One region of the Janibacter sp. DB-40 genome, then DNA from elsewhere that is predicted to be linked to it. Evidence: riboswitches for the same ligand, from Rfam matches in the RefSeq annotation. Region 1 holds a riboswitch; each other region holds the start of a gene.

Region 1 (2,256 bases):
CGGCATCCGGTTGCCGCTGCTGCTCGTCGGGCTCTTCTTCTACGGCGCCTCGATGGCGATGGTCATCCGCGGCACGCTCGGGCAGATCCCGTGGGACGTCCTGCACGTCGGCGTCTCGAAGCACCTCCCGCTGACCTTCGGGACGATCGTCATCGGGGTCTCGCTGATCGTCCTCCTGGCCTGGATCCCGCTGCGCCAGAAGCCGGGCGTCGGCACGATCGGCAATGCCCTGCTCATCGGTCCCTCGGCGGACGTCGTCCTCGCCCTCCTGCAGACGCCGGAGGCCCTCGGGTGGCGGATCGCGCTGCTGGTCGGCGGTGTCGTCCTCAACGGCATCGCGACGGGCATGTACATCGGCTCGCAGTTCGGTCCCGGTCCGCGTGACGGCCTGATGACCGGGCTGGCGCGGGTGACGGGGCGCTCGATCCGGCTGGTGCGCACCGGGCTCGAGGTCTCCGTGGTCGCCGTCGGGTGGCTCCTCGGCGGTGTCGTCGGTGTCGGCACCGTGCTCTACGCCGTCGCCATCGGGCCCCTCGCGCAGCTCTTCCTGCCGCTCTTCACGGTCGAGCTGACCCCCCGGCGTCCGGATGCCGGACCGTCAGACACATAACTGGACATTATGGGTCGCAATATGTGACGTTATGTCTTGGTCATGAGTCCCAGCGCGAAGCCCCGGCTTGCTGGGCGGCAACCCTCCACCCTCGGTGGGGTGCCCCGGGTGAGGACCTGGACGCGGTCGACCGGCCGCGTCAAGCGCGGGTTCACCTGAGCCCTGGACGAAAGAGTCATGCCATGAGCCAGACGATCGACGAGACCACCACCGACCCGAACCTGGTGACCACCTCGGTCACCGGCGCCCTCGTGCGCGGCACCGCCACGGAGGTCACCCTCTCGGCGCGCCAGCACACCTTCACCATCGACGAGCCGGCCGGTCTCGGTGGCACCGACCTCGGCGCCAACCCCGTCGAGCACCTGCTCGGCGCGCTCGCCTCCTGCACGGTCATCACCTACCAGGTGTGGGCGGAGAAGCTGGGCCTGCGCCTGGACGGAGTGGACGTCGCGCTCTCCGGCGACATCGACCTGCGGGGTTTCTTCGGCACCGCCGAGGGCGTGCGGCCGGGCTTCCGGGGCATCGACCTCGAGGTCACCCTGACCGGCCCGGAGAGTGACGCGGACTACCGCCGCCTCGAGGAGGCCGTCTCGACCCACTGCCCGGTCGCGGACAACCTCACCAACGGCGTCCCGGTGCGGACCACGCTCGAGCTGGCCGCCGGCTGATCACCACGCTCAACCGTCGCCACTGCTGACTCCGACCGGCAGCGGAGTCAGCCCACGTCGTCCGGTCTGCAGCCCGCAGGGGGTGTTGCAGGCCGGGCGCCGTGCTGTCCGGCCGCCGGGGGCTAGCGCACGACCTCGCGCAGGCTTCCGTCGACCCGCCGGGTCCAGCCGCGCCCGTCGAGGTGCTCCAACAACGGCACCGCGGCCCGCCGGGTGGTGCCGAGGGCCTGCCTCGCTGCGCTGAGGGTGAAGGGCTGCTCCAGCCCGGCGAGCACCCGCATGGCCCGTGCCGGTGCGTCGGGCAGCAGGACGACGTCGTCGGGCAGGCGCAGCAGCCGGCCGAGCCGGGCCGCGGCGGCGAGCTCGGTGGCCCCGAGACCGAGGTCGGCCAGCTCACCGCGCTCCGGGGCGACGAAGGGGGTCACCCGCAGCTTCTCCTCCACGGCCGCGATGCTCGCCTCCGCGGCGCCCAGTCCTCCCGCGGCCGGGTCGTGGACGGTCCCGTCCGTCAGGGCCAGGCCGGCCGGCCCGATGAGCGCCCGCACGGCCGCCTGCCCCAGCGAGGGCGGCAGGTGCGCCGCCAGCCCGAGGTGGTGGGCCGCCTCGGCCACCGGCATCCCGGCGCTCAACGGCTCGCGTCGGTGGTGCTCGCGGACGGCCGCGACGAGGCGCGCCTGCCAGTCGGCCAGGGTGGTCCCGTCCACGAGCCAGTCGCCCACTCGGACGGCGCCGGCCGGCGCGGTCAGGCCCAGCCGGCCCAGCACCTCCTCCCGGTCGGCGCCCCGCGACCGCAGCCGCACGGCGGACAGGTCCCCGGTGGACAGCGCCTCGGCGCGCCGGCCCGCCGCGCCCCGCCGGGACAGCGGGAGCGGGTCGACGTCCACGACGCGCGCGGACCACAACCGGCGGCTGCCCGGGTCGCGCAGGATCGCCCGGTCGGCGACCCGCCACGGCAGGACCACCCCCGAGGTCAGCCGA
Region 2 (2,256 bases), 1.5 Mb from region 1:
CTGTCGTGATCGTGGCCGTCGGCGTGCTCGGGGTGATGGCCCTCGTCTACATGCTGATCAACCGCCTCGTCGACGACGCCATGCTGCTCGTGACCGCCGTCGTCGAGCTGTCCCTGCTCGTCCTCGTCGTCGCCAGCGCGATCGCGCAGGGGGCGGTGACTGGCACGGGGCAGGGCGCGACGATGCTCGCGTACGCGCTGACGCTGCCAATCATCCCACCGGTCGTCGTCTTCATCGCGCTGAAGGAGAAGACCCGCTGGGCCATGGGCGTGGTCATCGCCGGCGCCTTCACCGTCGGTGTCATGGCCTACCGCATCCTGCAGATCTGGGACGTCCATGGCCCCGCCTGACGTGCCGACCGGCACCGGCCCGGGGCGGGTCGTCGTCGCCGTCTACGCCGTGCTCGCGCTCGCCGCGACCGGCCGCTCGGTCCTGCAGCTGACCCAGTACCTCGACCGGGCGCCGCTGGCGTACCTGCTCTCCGCGCTCGCGGCGGTGATCTACATCGTCGCGACCGTTGCCCTGGCGAAGGGGGGACGCACCGGCGCCCGGGTCGCCACCGGGGCGATCCTCGTCGAGGCCGTCGGGGTGCTCACCGTGGGCACCCTGTCCTACCTCGTGCCCGAGCTCTTCCCGGACAAGACCGTCTGGTCCCACTACGGAGCGGGCTATGCCTACGCGCCGCTCGTCCTCCCCTTCGTCGGGCTGTGGTGGATCCGAAGGGTGCGACGGGCCCGCCGCAGCGCGGGGGACTGACGGGGGACGCCCCCTTCGCCCGGGAGGTGAGACACCCTCCGCCGGACCACCGGCCGTCTCATATGCTCTGGGCAGGTCTTGAGCGCCAGCGGACAGCCCCGGCTAGCTGGCCGGCAACCCTCCTCCGCGGTGGGGTGCCCCGGGAGACGACCAGGTCCGTGGCAATCCGTCACGGTCAAGCGCGCACCACACCAGGAGCACAGACATGTCCGACCCGACCACGTGGAACTTCGAGACCAAGCAGATCCACGCCGGCCAGGCACCCGACCCGACGACCGGTTCGCGGGCGCTGCCGATCCACCAGACGACGTCCTACGTCTTCAAGGACACCGAGCACGCCGCGAACCTCTTCGGGCTCAAGGAGCTCGGCAACATCTACACGCGGATCATGAACCCGACCCAGGACGCGGTCGAGAACAAGATCGCCGCGCTCGAGGGTGGCGTCGCCGCCCTGATGACCGCCTCCGGCATGTCCGCGACGACCCTCGCGCTGATGAACGTCGCCGAGGCCGGTGACCACATCGTCGCCAGCGCCGCGCTCTACGGCGGCACGGTCAACCTCTTCCAGTACACGCTGCCGAAGTACGGCATCGAGGTCACGCTCGTCGAGGACCCGAGCGACCTGCAGGAGTGGAAGGACGCGGTCAAGCCGAACACGAAGGCCCTCTTCGGCGAGACCATCGGCAACCCCAAGGACGTCGTCCTCGACATTCAGGGCATCGCCGACATCGCCCACGGTGCCGGCGTGCCGCTGATCGTCGACAACACCATCGCCACCCCCTACGTCCTGCGTCCGATCGAGCACGGCGCCGATGTCGTCGTGCACGCCGCGACGAAGTTCCTCGGTGGCCACGGCACCTCGATCGCCGGTGTCATCGTCGACGCCGGGAAGTTCGACTACGCCGCCGACCCGGAGAAGTTCCCCAACTACAACGAGCCCGACCCGAGCTACCACGGCCTGCGCTTCGGACCGGACCTCGGCGTCAACGGCGCCATGGGGGCCAACCTGTCCTTCATCCTCAAGGCCCGCGTGCAGCTGCTGCGCGACCTCGGCCCGGCGATCTCGCCCTTCAACGCCTTCCTCATCGGGCAGGGCATCGAGACGCTCAGTCTGCGCATGGACAAGCACCTGGACAACACCCGCAAGGTCGCCGAGTACCTCGGTGGCCACGCGCAGGTGGAGCAGGTCATCTGGGCCTCGCTGCCGACCAGTGCCAGCTTCGAGAACGCGCAGAAGTACACGCCCAAGGGCGCCGGTGCGGTCATCTCCTTCGAGATCGCCGGCGGCCACGATGCGGGCCGGAAGTTCGTCGAGGGCCTGGAGCTGCACAGCCACCTTGCCAACATCGGTGACGTGCGCTCGCTCGTGATCCACCCCGCGTCGACGACCCACTCGCAGGGCCCGGAGGAGGACCGCCTCGCCGCCGGCGTCACCCCCGGCCTGGTGCGTCTGTCCGTCGGGCTGGAGAACGTCGACGACATCATCGCCGACCTCGAGCA
Region 3 (2,256 bases), 990 kb from region 1:
CGGTCCACGTGCTCGGTGGTCGTCCCGAGACCGGCGCTGATCCGCACGGCCGTGGACTGCGGGCGCTCGGCGAGCAGGTGGTCGACGAGCGGGTGCGCGCAGAACTTCCCGTCGCGCACCCCGATCCCGTGCTCGTCGCCGAGGACGCGGGCGACCTCGCTGCTGTCGTGCCCGTCGACCGTGATCGTCGCCACGGGTGCGCCCGTGCGACCGCCGAAGAGGGTGTGCACGTGCACCCCGTCGATGGTTGCGAGACCGCTGAGCAGCCGGGTGCGCAGGGCGTGCTCGTGGGCGATGATCGCCTCCTCGTGCTCGGCGATGACCTCGCAGGCGGCGGCGAGCGCGACCGCGCCGAGGACGTTGGGGCTGCCTGCCTCGTGCCGGGCCGGACCGGTGGTCCACTCGACGGCCCCGTCGCCGACGCGGGTGGTGGCCCCGCCCCCGGCGAGGTACGGGTCGGCCGTGTCGAGCCAGTCCCGGCGGCCCACGAGCGCGCCGGCGCCGAAGGGCGCGTAGACCTTGTGCCCGGAGAAGGCGACCCAGTCGATGCCCAGGGCCGCGATGTCGACCCGGCGGTGCGGGACGACCTGGGCGGCGTCGAGCGCGAAGCGGGCCCCGTGCGCGTGCGCCAGGTCGGCGAGCCGCTCGATCGGCCAGTGCTCGCCCGTGACGTTCGAGGCGCCGGTGGCGACGACGAGTCGGTGCTCGCCCGGGTGGGTGCGCAGCGCCTCGTCGAGGAGCGTGACCGCCTCGGCGTGGCTGTGCGGGATGGGCAGGCGCACCGCATCGGCCCAGGGCAGCAGGGCGGCGTGGTGCTCGGAGGCGAAGACGAAGACCGTCGTGCCCGTCGGCAGTGCCCGGGCGAGGAGGTTGAAGGAGTCGGTCGTGTTGCGGGTGAAGACGACCTGGTCGTCCTCGCGTGCCCCGACGAAGGCGGCGACCGCCTCGCGGGCCGCCTCGTAGCGGGAGCTGGTCACCCGGGAGGCGAAGCCGGCGCCGCGGTGGACGGAGGAGTAGGTGGCGGAGGCGGCCGTGACCGCCTCCGTGACGGCGACGAGGGCGGGGGTGGTCGCACCGTGGTCGAGGTGGGCGTACTCGACGGTGGAGTCGTCGTGGTCGCGGTAGGTCAGTCCGGCCGACACGAGCGGGGGCAGGGCCGTGGTGGTGGGACGCAGGTCGGAGACGGTCATGGAGGACTCCATCGGGTCAAGGACCCAGGCGTCGACCGTGAGTCCGCGCTTGCCGGGCGACACCACGCCGCCGGCCAGGTCGTCACCCGGAGCACCCCACCGCGGAAGGAGGGTTGCCGACCAGCTAGCCGGGGCTTGTCGCTGGTACTCGTGACCTTGGGTCGAGACGGTAGCGGACGCACCGCTCGGAGTGCGCGACCGGGCACGACCCGTCTCGGATCGTGGGACGTCAGCCGAGGAGGAGGGCGACCAGCGTGCCGACCACGAGGTACGGGCCGAAGGCCAGGTGCGTGCCCCGCCCTGCCCGGCGGGCCAGCAGCAGCCCGAGCGCGACCACGCCGCCGAGGACGAAGCCGAGCCACAGCCCGAGGAGGACGTGGCCCCAGGAGAGCCAGCCCAGGACTGCGGCGAGGGAGACGATGAGCTTGGCGTCGCCCATCCCGACCGATCGCCCGTAGAGCACGAGGGCCAGCAGCAGGAAGCCGCCTCCGACGAGGAGTGCCGCCAGACCCGCCCGGCGAAGGGAGGTCCAGTCGCCGGTCGCGGCGCTCGCCCCGGCGAGCAGGGCGAGCTCGACCGGCACCAGCGGCAGGGTGATCGCATTGGGCAGGCGGTGCACGTCCGCGTCGATCGCGGCGAGGGCGAGACCGGCGGGCACGAGGACGAGGTAGGGCAGGAGGGCCGGCCACGGGTGATCGGCGAGCGCCCGGGCCACGAGCACCCCGGCGAAGGGGGCGACCGCCACCACCCACAGGTGGCGGGGGAGCGGGCCGGTCTCGTCGGGGCGGCGGTAGGCGCCCCTGCGCAGCGCGACCAGGACGCCGATCCCGAGTGCGCCCGTCACGACGGCGACGAGCACCAGACGGGAGTCCACTGGGGGAGGCTACCGCCTTGGTGCGCGTGTGACGCGTGTGTCAGGCGTGTCTTTCCCCTACTCTGCGAGCATGGCCACTCGCCCGTCGACCACCGCTCGCAAGAGCGCCGCCTCGCGACCCCGCGGAAGCACGCGGCCCTCGGGGCGGAAGCCGACTGCCAAGGGCAAGGCTCCGGCGGCGCGGAAGAAGGG

What was found. Region 1 has a riboswitch for S-adenosylmethionine ahead of PVE36_RS14890 (OsmC family protein). Riboswitches for the same ligand answer to the same signal wherever they lie in the genome.
Region 2: it holds a riboswitch for S-adenosylmethionine, as region 1 does, so the genes downstream of both, PVE36_RS05740 (bifunctional o-acetylhomoserine/o-acetylserine sulfhydrylase) here and PVE36_RS14890 (OsmC family protein) in region 1, are expected to answer to the same signal.
Region 3: it holds a riboswitch for S-adenosylmethionine, as region 1 does, so the genes downstream of both, PVE36_RS09975 (aminotransferase class V-fold PLP-dependent enzyme) here and PVE36_RS14890 (OsmC family protein) in region 1, are expected to answer to the same signal.

The regions. Positions count from the first base shown of each region.
Region 1 is NZ_CP120360.1:3,096,096-3,098,351, reverse strand. Features, by position in the region: gene PVE36_RS14895 (hypothetical protein) at 1-610, shown strand, start outside; SAM riboswitch class IV at 649-762, shown strand; gene PVE36_RS14890 (OsmC family protein) at 793-1,278, shown strand; gene PVE36_RS16265 (SelB C-terminal domain-containing protein) at 1,401-2,256, opposite strand, start outside; gene PVE36_RS16260 (GTP-binding protein) at 2,249-2,256, opposite strand, start outside.
Region 2 is NZ_CP120360.1:1,203,386-1,205,641, forward strand. Features, by position in the region: gene PVE36_RS05730 (hypothetical protein) at 1-350, shown strand, start outside; gene PVE36_RS05735 (hypothetical protein) at 337-756, shown strand; SAM riboswitch class IV at 831-944, shown strand; gene PVE36_RS05740 (bifunctional o-acetylhomoserine/o-acetylserine sulfhydrylase) at 962-2,256, shown strand, end outside.
Region 3 is NZ_CP120360.1:2,105,485-2,107,740, reverse strand. Features, by position in the region: gene PVE36_RS09975 (aminotransferase class V-fold PLP-dependent enzyme) at 1-1,190, opposite strand, end outside; SAM riboswitch class IV at 1,231-1,346, opposite strand; gene PVE36_RS09970 (A24 family peptidase) at 1,420-2,064, opposite strand.